One region of the Microbulbifer discodermiae genome, then DNA from elsewhere that is predicted to be linked to it. Evidence: predicted binding sites of a transcription regulator. Region 1 holds the regulator's gene; the other holds the start of a gene.
What was found. Region 1 encodes PhoB, which activates phosphate uptake and scavenging genes when phosphate is short. Its sites were predicted from a motif close to TGTCATAAANNTGTAACA; they were not measured.

Region 1 (9,136 bases):
GCCACTGTGTACTCCTCTACGGTACACCGCTGTCACAAACGGGCCGCGCGCGGCTGCAGGCGATGCGGCGGCACAGTGACGGCTTCGCCATCGCCGAGGAAGACCTGCGCCTGCGGGGGCCGGGGGAAATACTGGGAACCCGGCAGACCGGCGAAATAGAACACCGGATCGCCGACCTGCAGAGGCATGCGCACCTGTTGCCCCAGATACAGAAAATCGCTGCTGACCCGGCGCTCAGCGACCCTATGCGCCAGCAGCTGATCGCCCGCTGGTTACAGAACAAGCCGCGTTTTGCCGAAGTCTGAGCGACGGGCGGTTGCTCTCTGGCGCGGTAGCTGGCAGCCTTGGGGTGCTTATAGACGCCTGCGAATGCAGGCCTGACATCAAACGCCCATTTTCTGTATCCAGGGAGAGCAACAAATGACAAAAATGACGACTATGCTCTGCAGCCTGATGCTTTCTGGATCGCTGCTCTTGACTGCAGAGAGCGCCACTGCCCAGGGCGGGCTCTTCGGTCTGGGGGCGGATGAGGCCAATCCCACCCTGACCATAGACCCCATTCGGATCCACCTGAACATCCCGGTGCCGGTCAACGGCGCCAAACTCTATCAGCTGCTCGCCCAGGCCGGTGGCGAGGGGGAACTCAGCGCATTGCGTAATGCGGCCCTGGCCCGGTACCGCGCGCAATTCGACAGTGAAATGCAACGGCATTTTCGGGAGTTTTTCGTCGATGAGGAGGTTCCACTGACGCAGACTGAGGCGCTGTTGACGTTGCGCACCATCGCGCAGCTAACCGTGGTTAAAAACCTGGTGGCGCTGGAGAGCAGCGACGGCTATGAAGTTGAACGCGGCACCATACGTCTTGAGGGGTCAGTGCGCATAGAGATTCGCGATCGCGCCGATCGCAGCCTGTTTAGTCGCGATATAGACGTCGGCAGGCTGAGGGTGAAAAAGGATTACACCGTGAAGTCCGCCGCTGACGGCAGCAATAGCGAGGATACCACCGATGCCGCTATCAGCGAGGTCCTGAGCGAAGTGGCGAGGAGGCTGGTGCGTCGCGCAGACGGCGACCTGGAGGCCGACGAACTGCGCGATTTGCTCCCCGCCACCGGTTAACAGGCCCTGGCAGGTTGCTGAAAAGCCCTCCCTGGCTTCCCTAATCCCGGGTTTGCGGCGCATGTCCGCAAACCCTCCGCGACAAATCGAGCAGCCACGCCTGAATCGCGATCCGAAAATCCCCGCCAGGGGATTCCGCCGCAGTCAGCGGGCGGCGGTGGCCGCAGCGGCACCGTCGATCGCGGTGTAGTTGCGGTCATTGAAAACGCTTTCGTCGAAAGCGCCCTCACTCTTCGCCACGATGGTGCTGATGACAGAGTCCCCGGTGATGTTGATCGCGGTGCGCACCATGTCCAGCAGGCGGTCGACGCCTATCACTATGGCAATCCCCTCCAGCGGCAGGCCCACCTGCTGCAGAACCATGGCCAGCATGATCAGCCCGACGCCGGGCACACCTGCAGTTCCAATGGAAGCCAGGGTTGCGGTGAGAATGACTGTCAGGTAACCCGCCAGGCCTATGTCGATACCGTACAACTGGGCGATAAACACCGTGGCTACACCCTGCATGATGGCGGTGCCGTCCATGTTGATAGTCGCTCCCAGGGGGATAGTGAAGGCCGCCACCTTGTTGTCCACCCCCAGGCGCTTTTCCACCGTGGAGAGAGTCACTGGAATCGTCGCCGCCGAAGAGGCCGTGCTGAAGGCGAACACCATGGCCGGACGCATCTTTTTCAGCAGTTCGAGGGGATTCAGTCCCGACAGCAACTTGAGCAGAATTGAATAGACACCCAGCGCGTGCAGCAGCAGGGTCGCCAGCACTACCAGGAAATACTTGCCCAGCTGGAATATGGCATCGACACCCAGTTGCGCAATCTTGTTCGCCAGCAGGGCGAATACCCCATAGGGTGCAAATACCATCAGCACGCCGACCATGCGCATAATCACATCGTTGAGATCACTGAAGAAATCGGCTACGCGGCGGCCGGCCTCGCCGGTGCGGGCTACGGCATAACCCATCAACAGCGCGAACACGATAATCTGCAGCATATTGCCCTTGGCCATGGCATCCACCGGGTTGGTGGGAAAGATATTCACCAATACCTCCGACAGGGGAGGGGCCGGCTTGGGCTGAAAGGTCGCATCGGCCACCACGTCCGTCATGCCCATACCCGGCTGAAACAGCAGCGCCATGCACAGTGCCAGTGTGATTGCTGCAGCGGTGGTCACCAGGTAGAGCACCACGGTTTTGCCCGCCAGCATGCCCATGCGGCTGCCCTCGGACAGGGCGCAGGCGCCGCAGATCAGGGATACCAGCACCAGCGGTACCACCATCAGCTTCAACGAGGCGATAAATATGCGCCCGATGATGTCGAACAGGCCCTCTGTCAGGTAGCTGTTGATAAACTCGGTCACGCCGCTGCCCAGCAGTTGACTGGCATTGAGGAAATTCAGCAAAACGCCGACGACTATGCCCAGCAGCATCGCCATTACGATTTTGGTGGTGAGGCCCATAGCGATATCACTCTTCGGAAGGGTTCATTATTGTCTCGAGGGAAAGGGCACTATATCCGTCGCCGCGCCCCTGAGCAAAGGTCCAACCTTGCGGCTTGATCAACCCCACCGCCGAGCGGGTACAATGCGGCTTTGATTTTGCACCGAGGGCAGCGTTGTACCAATCCCCCTATGTTCCGTACGGAGCCTGGCTGGCTGAACCGCTGGAGGCTGTGCACGGCCAGCCGCCGGCGCGGCTGCGGCCCTGGCTATGGTATCCGGGCTCGTTGACCGCGGCACTGAAGCGAGAGAGTCGCGGGTGCCTGGCCGTCAGGGTGCTCAGCCAAAGCTGGCGGCGACCGGCGCAGGAGGAGCGCCGCGCACTGGGCCTGCGACCGCGCCAACTCGCCCTGGTGCGCGAGGTGTTGTTGTGTGGCGGCGGTGTTCCCTGGGTTTACGCGCGCAGCGTGCTGCCCATGCGCAGCCTGCAGGGCAAGTCCCGCTATCTGCGCAGCCTCGATGACCGGCCACTGGGAGAGCTGCTGTTCTGTGAGGCGGACATGCGGCGCGGCCCCATTCTGCTCAACCAGTTGCGGCGCAACCCGGACTGCCGGCTGGCGGAACTGGAGGACGCGGGGGACAGTGCCTGGGGGCGCCGCTCCACTTTCTGGTTGCGCGACAAGCCCCTGTTGGTGGCGGAGACCTTTCTCGGTAGCTTTCGCCCCGCCGGGCCGCCCTGTACCGGCGGCACCGGACAGCAGCCCAGCGATATGAAGCTCGGGGAGGCAGAGTGATCAGTCAACAAATCGCCCAGCGCTGGCCGGCGGTACTGCCCTATTGGCAGCTTGCCCGCATGGACAGGCCCGTTGGCTGGATGCTGCTGCTGTGGCCCACCTGGTGGGCGATGTGGCTGGCGTCCCCGGGGTGGCCCGGACTGCACCTGTTTGCGGTGTTTACCCTGGGAGTGCTGTTGATGCGGGCCGCCGGCTGCGCGGTCAACGACTTCGCCGACCGCAATGTGGACGGCCGGGTGAAGCGGACCGCAGCGCGGCCACTGGCCACCGGCGCGGTCAGTGCGGCCGGCGCACTGTGGCTGTTTGCCGGCCTGAGCCTGGTGGCCTTTCTGCTGGTGCTGACTACCAATGCATTGACGGTAAAGCTGTCGCTGCTGGCGGTGGTGCTGGCGGCCGCCTACCCATTCGCCAAGCGCTACACCCACCTGCCCCAGGTGGTCCTGGGCGCGGCCTTCAGTATGGGTATACCCATGGCCTTTGCCGCCAGCACCGGCGCAGTGCCGCCGCAGGCATGGCTGCTCTTCACCGCCAACCTGCTGTGGACCGTCACCTACGATACCTTTTATGCGATGGTGGACAGGGACGACGACCTGCGTATCGGGGTCAAGTCCACCGCCATATTGTTCGGGGACATGGACCGCGCGATGACCGGTGCCCTGCAGGGAATGACAATTTTTGCGCTGCTGTTGATCGGGCGGCAGTTTCAGCTGGGCGCTGTCTATTTGGTCAGCCTGGCGGCGGTCGCGGGCCTGTTTGTATACCAGCAGTGGCTGGTGCGGGAGCGCCGGCGCGAGGCCTGTTTCATGGCGTTTATCAATAACAACTGGGTCGGCGCACTGATCTTTGCTGGAATTTTGGTGGACCAGTTCATCAATGGATAAAACCAGTGCCCAGCTTTCCCGCCAGTGTTGGGATTAAGTTCCCAATGCTCCGGCGATTATTTCCCCCCGAATTTTTGCCCCGGTGATCGTTACCCATGGGTCATTAAATTAATGTGCGGGGCGCTCCGGCTGTCATATATTTGTCACTGAGTTGCCGTTAAATGTGCGTCGAACGGACATCACTTATGGGATCAGGATGCACAGTAAAACCATTCTAATCGTCGATGATGAAGCGTCAGTGCGGGAAATGCTGCGTGTGGCGTTGGAGATGGCAGACTACCGCTGTATCGAAGCGGAGAATGCCCAGGCCGCGCACGCCCTGGCAATCGATGAAAAGCCGGATCTGATGCTGCTGGACTGGATGCTGCCGGATATTTCCGGTGTGGAGCTGGCCCGCCGTCTCAAGCGGGACGAGCTGACCGCCTCGCTGCCGATTATCATGCTCACCGCCAAGGGCGAGGAGGATCACAAAATCAAGGGACTGGAAACCGGTGCCGATGATTATATCACCAAACCTTTCTCCCCCCGGGAGCTGGTGGCGCGCCTGAAAGCGGTATTGCGCCGCGCCGGGCCGTCTTCACCGGAGGAGCCCCTCACCGCCGACAAACTGGTGCTCGACCCCATTTGCCACCGGGTCACCATCAATGGACGGGCAGTGGATATGGGCCCCACCGAATTTCGCCTGCTGACTTTCTTCCTCTCCCATCAGGAGCGGGCCTATACCCGGGCCCAGCTGCTGGACCATGTCTGGGGTGGCAATGTTTACGTAGAGGAGCGCACCGTGGACGTGCATATCCGCCGTCTGCGCAAGGCGCTGAGCATGGACGGCCACGAGCGCTATGTGCAGACGGTGCGCGGTACCGGCTATCGCTTTTCTGTGCAAACTGCGGAAAAAGTGTGACAATTCCCCCACGCGGGATCGGGGGTTCGCTGGACAGACCCGGGGCCCGGCGCGAAAGATTACCATACCAATAAAATGCCGGCGCCCAGAGCGAATGGTCGCTACGGACCTGCCCCCGCTCGAATCCAATGATGGAGAGAACCAACCACCATGCTGGAACGCAGTATCGGCGAACTCGCGCGCTTTCTGGTGATCGCTCTCGGCTGTATTATTTTCGGTTTCTCGTCCGGGAACTGGCTGTTAGCGATTGCCATGGGGCTCGCCATTTATGTGAGCTGGATGCTGTGGCAGCAAAGTCGCTTTAGCCTGTGGCTGGCCAACGGCCGCCGGGGTGCAGTGCCCACCATGTTTGGTATCTGGGGCGAAATCTTCGACGATTTTTACCGGATGCAGCGCCGTCACCGCCGCGAGAAACAGAAACTCCACACCATGTTGCGCCGGGTCCAGGACAGCACCGGCGCCCTGCGCGAGGGCATTGTGGCACTGGAGGATGGCGGCAATCTGGCCTGGTGGAATCCGGCTGGGGGCGAATTGCTGGCGCTGCAGCCCGGGGATACCGGTCAGCCACTGGTGAATTTTGTGCGCGACCCGGGTTTTGCCCGCCTGATGCACACTGGGGAGCCATCTGCCGGCACACCGCTGACCATGCCGGCGCCGGGGAACGAGGCGCGCACCCTGCAGCTGGAGGTCACCCGTTTCGGACGCGATGAGGCCTTGGTGATAGTTCGCGATATCACCCGCCTGCACAACCTGGAGCAGATGCGCCGGGATTTCGTCGCCAATGTCTCCCACGAGCTGCGCACACCCCTGACGGTGATCGCCGGCTATCTGGAAACCCTGGAAACCAGTGGCCAGGCACCGGCGGGCTGGCAGCGCCCGCTGCTGCAGATGCGCGAGCAGGCAGACCGTATGACCGACCTGGTCAACGACCTGCTACTGCTGTCGAGGCTGGAGACGTCCGAACTCGATCATGGTAGCGACAGGGTGTCGGTCAGGGAATTGATCGGGCAGGTCGCCCACGAGGCGCGCAGTTTCAGCGGCGGGCAGCATGAGATCAGCATCGATTGTAGCGGGGACGCGGTGCTGACCGGGGAGGCCTCGGAATTACACAGCGCCTTTGCCAATCTGGTACTGAATGCAGTCAGATACAGCCCGGAAGGCGGTCCCATCGCCCTGCGCTGGTGGGTGGATGAGCAGGGAGGCCACTTCTCCGTGCGGGACAGTGGTATCGGCATAGAGCCCATTCATATTCCGCGCCTCACCGAGCGTTTCTATCGTGTCGATGCGGGCCGCTCCCGGGACAGTGGCGGCACCGGCCTCGGCCTTGCCATTGTCAAACATATACTGCTGCGCCACGGCGCCGACATGACCATAGAAAGTACGCCGGGCTGCGGCAGTACCTTTGCCCTGCATTTCCCACCACATAAACTGGACTCGGCAACGGCGGCCTGAGTTAGGGCCAACTTACTCGGTGTGAACAGACCTAGCAGGCTGTTGAAAAATACTTTCTCAACAGGCCCTAGTCTCCCAGCTCTTGCAGCAGCCGCTCAATACCGTCCCTGCGGTACGTCACCTCCTGGCCTTCGCTGACGGCCTGCGCCTGGTGGTTCAGGGTGACATGGTACAGTTGTCGTTCAGAGTCCCGCACCAGCAGGTGTTCGCGCCCGTCGTCATCCACAGGCAGTTGATCGGTGGATATCAAAGCGTCGCGCAGGGCGCGCAGGCGGGGTACGTCGCGGTAGCGGTCCAGATCGCTGGAGAGGCGTTTCTTCATGCGTTCGCATTCGTGCAGGGCGGTGGCCGTCTCCCGGTACTTGGCGAAAAAAAATACCGCTGCAATGGCGAAGGCGATAACCACGGACATTTCAAACCACTCGGGCATCTCAACTCCCCTCTATTGTTTTGTGCCACACCATCAACTGGTTGTTGGCCGGTAGGTAATTCAGTTCCGTCCGTCGCAGGCCCGCCGCCTCTGCCAGGCCGTCGAGCCACTCCAGATCGCGGATGCCCATATCGGGGTCGCCCTGGCGCAGGCTCTGATCGAAAGCGGCATTGCCCTGGCCCACAAACTCGCCGCCAATCTTAACAGGCCCGTACACGATCAGGCGCCCGCCGGGGCGCAGGGCCAGGGGCAGGTGCCGAAACAGGGCCTCTACCGTTACCGCGGACATTATGTGAAAGGTGTTGGCGGTAAAAATAGTGTCGGCTTGAACCGGTGGCCATTCGCCGCTCACATCCAGCTGCAGGGGCGGCAGCAGGTTGGTTGCCGGTTCCGCTTCCAGCCAGGCGCGGATGCCCGGCAGCTTGTCTGCCCGGTCGGTGGTCTGCCAGCGCACATGGGGCAGGCGGGGAGCGAAATAGACCGCGTGCTGGCCGGTACCACTGCCGATCTCCAGCAGGCACTGGGGGTCCGCCAGCAGGCGCTTTAGGTGAGACAGTATGGGTTCCCGGTTGCGCCCGCAGGAGGGTGCGTCCGGCAGAAGATCGTCGCGGGGCGCATTCATGACGCCTGCTCCCGGGTGAAGACCCAGTCGTTGCCCTGCGACAACTGGGGGTTAAAGGCATAGCCGGCCTCGGTGAAGGCTTTCAGTTCTGCGGCTTTCTTCACCCGGTGGTCTATGGCCCAGCGGCTCATCAGGCCGCGCGCTTTCTTGGCGAAAAAACTGATCATCTTGTATTGGCCGTTCTTCAGGTCCCTAAAATGTGGGGTGACAATCTCGGCCTGCAATTCTTTTGGTTGCACCGATTTGAAATATTCATTGGATGCCAGATTGACCAGTTCGCGGCTTTTCAGTGCGCTCAGCTGTGTATTTAATGCCTGGGTGATTTTGTCACCCCAAAAATCGTAGAGGTTGTTGCCGCGGGCGTTGGCAAACTTGGTGCCCATCTCCAGGCGGTAGGGCTGCATCAGGTCCAGCGGCCGCAGCAGGCCATAGAGGCCGGACAGAATACGCAGGTGTTTTTGCGCATAGGCGAAGTCGCGTTTGCCCATGGTCTCCGCATCGAGGCCGGTATAGACATCGCCCTTGAAAGCGAGCAGCGCGGGGCGGGAGTTTTTCTCGGTAAATTTTCGCTTCCAGCTCTGGAAGCGGTCGTAATTCAAGGTGCCCAGCTTATCGGAGATTTTCATCAGGCTGGAGATATCCTGAGGGCTCAGTTTGCGCAGCTCTTTGACCAAGGCGGCTGAATCGGTGGGGAATTCCGGCTCAGTGGAGTCCAGTGCCGGTATATCGCTGTCGTAGTCGAGCGTCTTGGCCGGGGAAATGACGATTAACATAATTGTCCTTGGTTGCTGTTGCGGAGGTTACTCGGGCGCCAGGATATCCCGCCACCAGTTCAGCGGCGTCTGCCCGTCCTCCGGGTCGTATACGTTGCCGTAGTACCAGACGCTATTGGCTCCGTCGCAGGCCTGGTTGAGAATCTTCTCGATGTCCGCAAAGCCGCAACTCACGTGGATGCTGTAGACCAGCAACCTAGGCGTCTCCAGGTCCAGTTCGCCGCCGAGTTTCTCCAGTTGCGGGGTCAGCTGGTCGGACAGCGCGCTACTGTCACCGCGACACAGTACCCTGATGGCCAGGTTGCCCGAGCGCTTGACCAGTTCGAACTGCTGCTTGTGTTTGTCGACCTTGATGGTGTCGCCGCTGGCGATCCCCTTGACAAAAGCCGGAGAGCGTACCAGTTGGCAGCTGTGGTCCTCGTTAACCCTCACCTGCAATCTTTCCACTACCGGTTGGCCGTCCGGGTCGGTGCCGGCAAATAGTTCGATAGTCTGCAGTGCCGCCATAACCCAACCCCGTGAACTGTGTAAACTATGCGCCAGTAAGGTTCGCATTATACAGGGAGGAAGCCATGTTTCCGCGCGCTATTACCGCCATTTTGCTGGCGGCGTCACTGCTGGCCGGCTGTGCGGTCAATCCGGTTACCGGTGAAAGGCAACTGTCACTGATTTCCCCGGGCCAGGAGCTGGCGCTGGGTGCGCAGCAATATCCCATCAACCAGCAACAGCAGGGTGG
Region 2 (9,136 bases), on a different contig from region 1:
CGCCACCCTCGGCCTGGAGGAAGCGGTGTTGCTGACGGCTCTGGGTGATCTGCTGCCCTTCCTGCCGGCGGAGTCCCACCCGGGGCGGGACTGGTACAGTGCGGATGCCCGGCAGCTGCAGCTACAACTGCCCTTCTGGCAGCCGGTGGACATCCAGAGGATCGCCACCAGCCTGCGCAACCAGGGCGCCCTGCTGCTGGGCGCCGCGCCCTACGGCGAAAGCGGTCTGCTTAAATTCGCACTGCCGGGCGACTATGCCCCCGGTGACTCAAGGGCGCGACAGATACCACCAGTTGCCGCACCCAGCTCCCGCAGCGCCAACACCATTGCCCCCAATTGGCAGCCGGATCAGGAGACGCTTGCGCGCATTGCGCAACTGGGGGTGCCGGAACACTTTGTGCGCGAACAGCTGCCGGAGTTTGTCACCTACTGGCGTGAACGGGGCCAGCCGCGCCACTCCTTCGGCGCCCTGTTTCTCAAGCAGGTGAAAACCAAGTGGGAGGCATTCCGGGCCACCGCGCAGCGGAAGCAGCCGCTGCCGGCGGACTGGCGCCCGGTCGACGAGACATTGCGCAAGCTGGCGGACGAGGGGGTACCCAGCACTTTTGTGCAGCGGGCGCTGCAGCGTTTTCGCGACTACCACAGCTCCAGTGGCAAGCAATCCATTTCCTGGGACCTGGAATTCAACGACTGGGTGATGGAGGACTGGGAGAAGCAGGACACCCCCTTTATCGAAAAGCGCAGGCCCGCCGCCATGACCCGCGACTGGCAGCCCAGTGAGCACACCTGGGAGCAGCTGCGGCGCCTGGCCATCAACCCCAGTTTTGCCGCCGAGCTGCTGCCAGAGTTTATCTACAAATGGCTGGAGCGCGGCGGCCACAGTGCGCGCTGGGGTGAACTGTTCATCGAGTATGCGCGCGAGGAGTGGGCCTATTTCTGCCAGGGGATCGAGAAGAATCCGGTGGCCAAGCCTATTCCGCGCAACTGGCAGCCGGGAGGCGACTGCTTGAGTCACCTGGTCAACCAGTGTGAAATAGAACGGGACTTCGCCCTGGCACTGGTGCCGGAATTCATTCTCTACTGGCGCGATCAAAACGCGGCGCGCAAGAGTTGGGACGCCGTGTTTGTGCGCCACGCGCGCCACCAATGGGCAGAGCGCAACAAACTGGCGATAGGACGGGCACATGGCACCCAGCAAAGTACCAACAACGAAAACCAGCGAACCCGCGACCGCTCCATCGGGGACATCCTCGCAGACACGAGCTGGGCCAACTGACCGGGAAAAGGTAGCCGCCGTCAACCAGGTATTCGGCCTGTTCAAACTGAACTACCACAACCAGTACAGCGCGGCATTTCCGGACACCCAGACACTGCACCATGCCCAGCGGCTGTGGCTCGAAGCCCTGGCCGCCTTCACCCCGGAAGAGATAATGGCCGGCGCCAAGCGCGCCATTCTGCAAAGCGAATACCTGCCCACAGTGCACAAGATGCTCAAGCTCTGCGCCGCCGGCGACAGGGGTCTGCCGGAGGCCCGCGCCGCCTACCGTGAGGCCTGCAATGCCCCCAGTCCCAAGGCCGCCTGCCACTGGAGCCACCCCGCCGTCTACTACGCCGGGCGCGAGGCCAACTGGTTTTTTCTCGCCAATAACCCGGAATCGGTTGCCTTCCCGGTATTTGCCGAGCACTATCAAAGGATATGCGCGCGGGTACTGGAGGGGCAGAAACTTGCACCGCCGGAGCGGCTGCAACTGGAGGACGGTCCCGGCGAGCCCCTGGGCAAAGAGGAAAACGCGCAAAGACTGGCGGCATTGCGCGCTGAGCTGGGTCTCTAACCGGGCCCCGATGTTTTTTCCCGGTGCACCGCCCCGGGACAATTCGCAGAGTTCAAGGGCGATGATCCAGGGCCTGTTCAGAACAATAGAATCGCCGTATAAATAACAGGCCCGGAGGGCCTCACAAGAATAAACTTTTTTCCAGCCAGCAGGTGACGTCATGACCAGACCCTCTTTTCTGCTAGCGGTACCCCTTCTGTCGCTGCCAAACCTGGCCAGCGCCGACTTTTACTCCCACCGTTACGCCGGTATCAGTTTTGGCGATACCGGACAAAGCGGCTTCTGCGAGGCCGCCGATCGCTTTGTGCAGCGCGTCGATGCCGGCCCCGAAATGGCTTCCAGTGACAAGTGCAGCGATACCGGTAGCAGTGTGAAGCTCTACGCCGGCTGGCGCTGGTCGCCGTATCTGGCCGTGGAGGCCAGTTTGCAGCGCCTGAACCGGACCGAACTGGGTTTCTATCTCAGCAACGACCTCGGAAAGTTTCTGCATATCATCGACAAGGTGGAAACGCATCTGGGCGCCGGCTATATAGTGGGGCACTGGCCACTGGCAGGGGATAGTTTCAGTCTGTTTGGAAAACTCGGCGGCGGCTTCTGGAGCGGGCAACTGCACGAAAAACAAACCGGCCAGGATCTAGTCACCTTCGTCGACCTGAATACGGGTGAGGTGTTCGAAGAACTGGACAACGTCAATCGCAGGGGAAGCAACGGCGACACAGGCTTTATGTATGGCTATGGGGCCGGTGTCAGTTATGTGCACGACAATGCCTGGGCACTGCGCCTGGAGTGGGAGACGCTGCAGAGCATGGGCAGCGATGAGCTGCGCGGCACCTTCGACGCCAACACACTGTCCCTTGGCTGGAGCACCCACTTCTGAGATATGAACCCGACTATGGCGGTGCTTGTAGCACCGCCAGCCGCAGGTGCCACCAATTCAGTCAGAGTGACCCGCAGGCAACTGCCGCATGACATCCTGCCAGGATACCAGTTTGAAATTCTGAGCCGCGCCGGGCATGCGGTTGCGACCATCCTGCACCACCAACAGGCCCTGGGGGTAATCGGCACCGAGCATGGCACTGGTGACATCCAACCCGTCTGTTTCCGAACTGCCGTCAATTCCCAACTGCAGATTGGCCGCGACGCGAAAACGGCCGACAAACTCGCTGCCATCGCGACTGAACAGCACATAGCTGTCGTTGCCCTGGCTGGATACCACCAGATAGCTGTGGGGCCCGTCCAGGTATAGCCCCATGCCTTCCACATCCGCCACCAGCTGCCCGCCATCCACCGGTGCCACCAGTTCCGGCCCGGCGCGGTGGGCCAGGAATGCGGCGATATCCAGCCGCCAGACCCCACCATCCTCCTCGCCGAAAAACAGGGTGCCGCGCTCGTCGTCGACCACACAGCCCTCTACCTGACTGGCGACCTGTAATTCGGCGACCTTGCGCAGCTGCCATTCCAGCCCATTGTCTTGCAGTTGGATTTCCAGCAGTTGCAGGCCTGCGTCCTTGTCGGACAACCAGGCATAGAAGTTGCCATCCCGGCGGTACATACAGAGACCGTAGGGGTCGCCCATGGAGACCGGGCGCAGCCCGAGATGTTCCACCAACCCGTCCGCAGTGATGCCAAACAGATTGATGCCAGCGGTGGTGCGGTTGGACGCGGCCGCCAGTGCAGCGAACCGCCCCTGCGCCACCGGACGCAGATCTACATTGTTGACCCGGCCCACCGGAAGCTGCTGCACCAGAGTGCCATCGAGCCGGTAGACGTTGAGCCCATGCTTCTTGTCCGTGCCCAGCACCAGGCTGGCGCTGGGGTCACGCCCATTGACCCAGATGGCGGGATCGTCGGCGGCATCGCCCCCGGAAGCCACCGGCTGAGTTTGCGCGCGCGGAAGCACCTGTGTAATTGCCGTTGCAGCCTCGAAGGTCTGTGCCCCGGTGGCAGCTTGCGGCCGTGCCACATCGTATTTCTGCAGCCGGTCGCCCTCCTCACCCAGCGCCAGCAAAAGATCCCGCTGCAAGGCGATGGAGATCGGCTCCATATCCGCCAGAGTGCGCTCAAATACCGGGGCGTCCGGGGGCAGGCCGAGACTGTAAGCCCGCACCCGCGCGCCATTGGCAACCCAGAGTTCATCCCTACCCCTATCCAGCCAAAGCCCGCCAAACTCCTCCCCCAGTGCACCGCCGGGGACGACAACCCTGCGGTTTTCATCCGCTTCGGCACTGGCGTGCAAAGCCCAGATACCCAGGGGAGGCTGTGCCACCAACAACTGCTCTCGCGGATCATCCACCACGCAACTGGTGACCTGGGGGCCAAAATACAGCAGGCGCACTTCACTGAACTGCCAAGCCTGCGGCGCTGTATGCACAATGAATTCACGGCCCAGACCGTCTTCGCCGATCGCGAATAAGTGCGAGCGCTGCGCCTGCTGGGAAAAACACAGAGCGGCGGGAGGTGCGGAGAGATCAACAGCTCCGAGAAAGTGCATTGCCGGTCCGGCTTCGCCAGAGGCAGCGCTGAGGCGGCGCAGCTGCAATTCACCGGCATCGCCGTCATAGGCAGCTATCAGCCAACTGCCGTCCGCCTGACGCTGGGTGGCGAACTGTTCCACTCTGCCGTTGCCGGACTCCAGAACCCGGCTGCCGCCGGCATCCACCAGCACCAACCCCCGAACCTCACTGCCCAGTAATACATAGGCAAGATCACCCAGTTGGACGGGTGACAATTGGCTGGCCTCCAGATGGGAAAAGCTCAACTGTTTTACAGGGCGCCAGGGCGCCGGCGAAAGGTCCTGGGACGCCTCCCGCTGACAACCGGTGACTGCCAGAGCGAGCAGCACCGCCAGCCCATATTGCCAACCGTTTTTTTTCATAGCGTTTGCGGACTCTCGCACCAGTTAAACCTCCATAAACTGCCCCGCCGCCGGCGCGGTGGACACTGGACTCGACATTGTTTCTCAATAGCCGCAGATAGCAAGCAGCGCTGAAAACTGCGCTACTGCACGAAGTTAAAAATTGCTGTAGGTCAGACCTAGCACATAGGAGGGGCCATACTCCTCGTACTGACCGTTGAAACCATTGCGATTGGCGTAGAAAGGTTCATCGGTCAGGTTGATACCGCTAAAGGACAACTGCACGCCGTTTTGAAAACTGTATTTTGCAGTCAGATCAAACTGCAAATGGTCGTCCTCGTACAGATCGAAAGCCGCGTCTTCCAAGTCCAGTTCCAGCAGGCGTGCGCCCCTGAAAGCGGCGGACAGGCGCATACTGAAAGCGTCGCGTTCATATCCGAGAATCAGGTTGGCAACCGTATCTGCCTGCTGCGGCAGGGAAATGGTTTCGCTGCGGCTGGTCCCGTCACCCAGGTCCAGCTGCGCCTCTGAGTCGGTAAAGGTGGCGTTGGCCTTGAGCAGCAGGCCATTGTCGAAGCCGCGGGTCCAGGCGAACTCAGCGCCGGTCAGAGTCGCTGTGTCCCCATTGATGGGTTGCAACACCTGCGCCTCCTCGATCGGCAGGCCGCCCAGGAACTGGGTGAGATCCACACGATCGGCCACATCCGCAATGGCGATGAAGTGATCGATGTTCTTGTAAAAAACACCCACGGAAAACATCCCCAGGGTATCGGCGTAATACTCAAAGGAAAAATCCAGATTCTGCGACTCGAATGGATCCAGGTTTGGATTGCCCGCTTCCACCTCCAGCTCTCCATCATCGTACTCGACGGCTGCGGGGGACGGGTTTAAATAACCAAAGGACGGGCGGGCCAGCGATTCGGTATAGGCGCCGCGCAGCAGTATATTGTCACTGAGTTCGTACTTCAGATTTACGCTGGGGAAGATGTGGTGATATTCCCGCTGATAGGCAGTCGCGGAAACATATACATCTTCCGCCACCTCGGTGGCACCCTCTACAGCGTCACCGGATTCCACGGTGCGCCAACCATTGGCGCGAAACTCGGTCGCCTCGTAACGCAGGCCATAGACCAGATTGCCGTTGCCAAAGTCGATGCTGTTCATGATATAGAGGGCGGAAACATCCTCTTCCACCTTATAGTCGCGGGTGGAATTCAGAGCCGTATCGGTGGCGTCAATGTCAAAGCTGTCGATATTGGCACTAATAAAACGATTCAGGGCACTGCGATTCACCGCCGGACCGAAGTCGGCCAGACTGTAATCCAGGTTGTCCGCAGCAAACTCCGCCAGTGTGTAGTCACCGCCAAAACCGTCGTAGACGGTTGCATTGACGTCATCACTCTTTTTGCGGCGACGTTCGCTGAGGCCAAACCGCAGCGACGAAGGGTTACCCGCCAGCTGCAGTTCGCGGCTGATATCCAGACGGAAGCTGGTTTCCTCGTCCTCGGTGAAATTGTTTTCAACCACCAGTTCGTCCAATTCGTAATTGGCCGCGGTGAACGCGGCTTCTCCGGCCGTCAGTTGTGGTCTCTCACCGGCACCGGCGTAGCCCAGCTGCAGCCCTTCCTGCACGAATGTGGTATCCCGACGGCCCGGTTCGTTTTCCTCTGACTGGGAATAGCCCAGCGAGTAATTCACGCCCCACTGGGCAAAGCTGTGCTCGCCACCGGCGACCACAGAGAGAATCTTCTGCTCCTCGGAGCGGTCTTTCAGCTCTTTTTCCAGTGCGGCATCCGACCAGACCGCAAAGCCGTCGGAGATGGTGTCCGGCTCGTCGTTCTCCTCGTCCAACTTAAACGAATTGCGCTGGCGCTGTTCCTCGTCGGAAAAATCGGAATAGAGGCTGCGCAGGGAAAATTCAGTGCTGTCGTTAGGGCGATAGTCAAAATTGGCCACCAGGCCGGTGCGCTCACGGGTCACTGTGTAGTCCCGCTGCTCCAGCTCAGTGGCACCAACGGCCTCGCTGCCATCCAGAGCCGTGAGTGGCTGCCACACGCCATCGGTCTCAATGTTCTCGGAACCGAAGTTACGCTGTTGCCAGCTGGCGGCCAGCGCCACGCCCAGCTCGCGCCCGTCCAGTTCGAATACCTCGGTAAAAGCGCCCGACAGCTTGGGGCTGGTCTCCTCCTGCAGGGCGCTGTAACCGTTCTCAACCGTCACTTTGACGCTGCGCCCATCCCGATCGAATGCGTTCAGACTCTTGATCTCGATGGCGCCACCGATGGAATCGGCACTCATGTCCGGGGTCAGCGTCTTGAACACTTCCAGGCTGGAGAGCAAATCCGACGGAATCACATCCAGCGCAACGGAGCGGCGGTCCCGCTCCGGGGCCGGGATGCCCATGCCGTTGATGCTGGCGGCATTCAGATTCGGGGCTATACCACGCACGCCGACAAAGCGGCCCTCGCCCTGGTCCCGCTCGATAAACACGCCCGGAATCCGCTGCAGCGCTTCGCTCACGTTGGCGTCCGGCAGGGAGCCGATGGCCTCTGAAGTCAACACCGAGACAACCTTGTCGGATGCGCGCTGCCGTTCGATAGCACTGCTGGCGTTGGCCGCCTGGGCCGTCACCTCAATGGTTTCCATCGCTCGGGGGCTATCGTCTGGCGTTTCCTGGGCACCCAGGTTGACACTGATTGCGAAGACCGCCAGGGTGGTGAGTGGCGCCCCTCCCTTCACACCGCAGACTGATTTATTGTTCACCTTACCCCCTTGCCATTTTGTGCTAGGCCATAAATTTGATGAGGCGCAGCCTAGTGGGCCATGATTAACGTTGCGTGACACTTTTTTTACGGTTGTCATACAAAGTTCACCAAAGGGCGGCAGAATTTTTGCTCCGGCTTAGCTGATTATTAACCCGGCGGTCCATACCGCCCGGCCGGCAAAAGGTGAAAACTAATGAGCAAGAATCCGCGAAATCCAGTTCGAAGGCACTTTATAAAGACATTGGGGCTTGCAGCCGGTGGCGGCGCGGCCCTGTTGACGGCCTGTAGCAGCGGACACCGCAGCGCAGAAAAAAACCTGGGTTTTGCGGAAATTCCCCATAGGCTGGACGCGAGGCACCACCTGCCGAAAGACTATACCGCCGACATACTGCTGCGCTGGGGTGACCCTATCGACGCGGGGGGCGATACTTTTAAACCCGCGGCGCTGACCCCCGCTGAACAGCAAAGGCGCTTCGGCTATAACAACGACTTTATCGCTTTTATGCCCCTGGACAGCGATGCTGGCCCCGCCGAGGGGCTGCGCCACAGCCGCAGCCACAACAGCCGCTCCGGCCTGCTGTGTGTCAATCACGAATACACTTTGCCCCACCTGATGTTTCCCGGTTACGCGGATAAACGCAGTGCCGGCCGCATAGTGAGCGCGGAGCATGTGGCGATCGAAATGGCCGCCTGCGGCCACTCCATCGTCGAGGTAAAAAAAACCGATGAAGGTTGGCGGCCGGTGTTGGAGAGTGCCTACAACCGCCGCATCACCGTCACCACGCCGATGGAAATAGTCGGCCCCGCCGCGGGCGACGCCAGACTGCGCACCAGTGCCGATCCCAGCGGGCGGCAACCGGTCGGAACCATCGCCAACTGCGCCGGCGGCAAAACACCCTGGGGCACCTTGTTAATTGCTGAAGAGGGTTTTGGCGGCGCCTTTCAGGGGAATCCGGACAAGGTCGCCGACCCGGCGGAAGCCCGCAACCACCGGGATTTTGGCGTAGGGCCGGACAACCGCAACTGGGGCGACCACCACCCCCGCTTCGATATTGAGCGGGAGCCCAATGAGCCCAATCGTTTCGGTTGGATGGTGGAAATAGATCCCTACGATCCCACAAGCACACCGCGCAAACTGACCGCCCTGGGGCGATTCGAGCACGAGGGTTTTACCCTGGTGGCCAAGCCGGGCCAGCTCATCGCCGCTTACGGGGGCGATGACGATGAGCACCAGTTTGTCTACCGCTTCCTGTCCAGCGGCCGCTATGAAATCCAGGCGGACAACCGGCAGCTGCTCAGCGAGGGTACCCTCTACGCCGGTCGTTTTGATCGGGATGGCAGTGGACGCTGGCTGCCGCTGGTATTCGGTCTCGGCCCCCTCACCGCCGACAACGGATTTCACAGCCAGGCCGATGTGCTTATCGATGCGCGCCGCGCCGCCGTACTGCTGGGTGCAACGCCCATGGACCGACCCGAAGATGTGCAGACCAACCCCGTCAATGACTGCACCTATGTCATGCTGACCAAAAACAAGCGGCGCGGCGACGATGGGTTAAATGCCAGCAACCCTCGGCCGCGCAATAGCGCCGGCCACGTCCTGGAAATAGTGCCGCCGGGCACACAGGGCAACCGCGATCACACCAGCGACACTTTCCGCTGGAATCTCTTTCTGCTGGGGGGCAACC

Region 2: AB1S50_RS06020 (PhoX family protein) is a predicted target of PhoB. The motif match lies at 7,543-7,560, and genes of this name have one in related genera.

Annotation. Positions count from the first base shown of each region.
Region 1 is NZ_JBFLAB010000015.1:4,021-13,156, reverse strand. Features, by position in the region: gene recG (ATP-dependent DNA helicase RecG) at 1-305, shown strand, start outside; gene AB1S50_RS07520 (hypothetical protein) at 421-1,116, shown strand; gene AB1S50_RS07515 (dicarboxylate/amino acid:cation symporter) at 1,261-2,568, opposite strand; gene AB1S50_RS07510 (chorismate--pyruvate lyase family protein) at 2,664-3,341, shown strand; gene ubiA (4-hydroxybenzoate octaprenyltransferase) at 3,338-4,222, shown strand; gene phoB (phosphate regulon transcriptional regulator PhoB) at 4,419-5,123, shown strand; gene phoR (phosphate regulon sensor histidine kinase PhoR) at 5,274-6,575, shown strand; gene AB1S50_RS07490 (hypothetical protein) at 6,643-7,005, opposite strand; gene AB1S50_RS07485 (DUF938 domain-containing protein) at 7,007-7,627, opposite strand; gene yaaA (peroxide stress protein YaaA) at 7,624-8,400, opposite strand; gene AB1S50_RS07475 (DUF4265 domain-containing protein) at 8,428-8,907, opposite strand; gene AB1S50_RS07470 (M48 family metalloprotease) at 8,973-9,136, shown strand, end outside.
Region 2 is NZ_JBFLAB010000011.1:16,537-25,672, forward strand. Features, by position in the region: gene AB1S50_RS05995 (DnaT-like ssDNA-binding domain-containing protein) at 1-1,276, shown strand, start outside; gene AB1S50_RS06000 (replication protein P) at 1,185-1,832, shown strand; gene AB1S50_RS06005 (outer membrane beta-barrel protein) at 1,993-2,709, shown strand; gene AB1S50_RS06010 (phytase) at 2,767-4,707, opposite strand; gene AB1S50_RS06015 (TonB-dependent receptor) at 4,843-7,449, opposite strand; gene AB1S50_RS06020 (PhoX family protein) at 7,645-9,136, shown strand, end outside.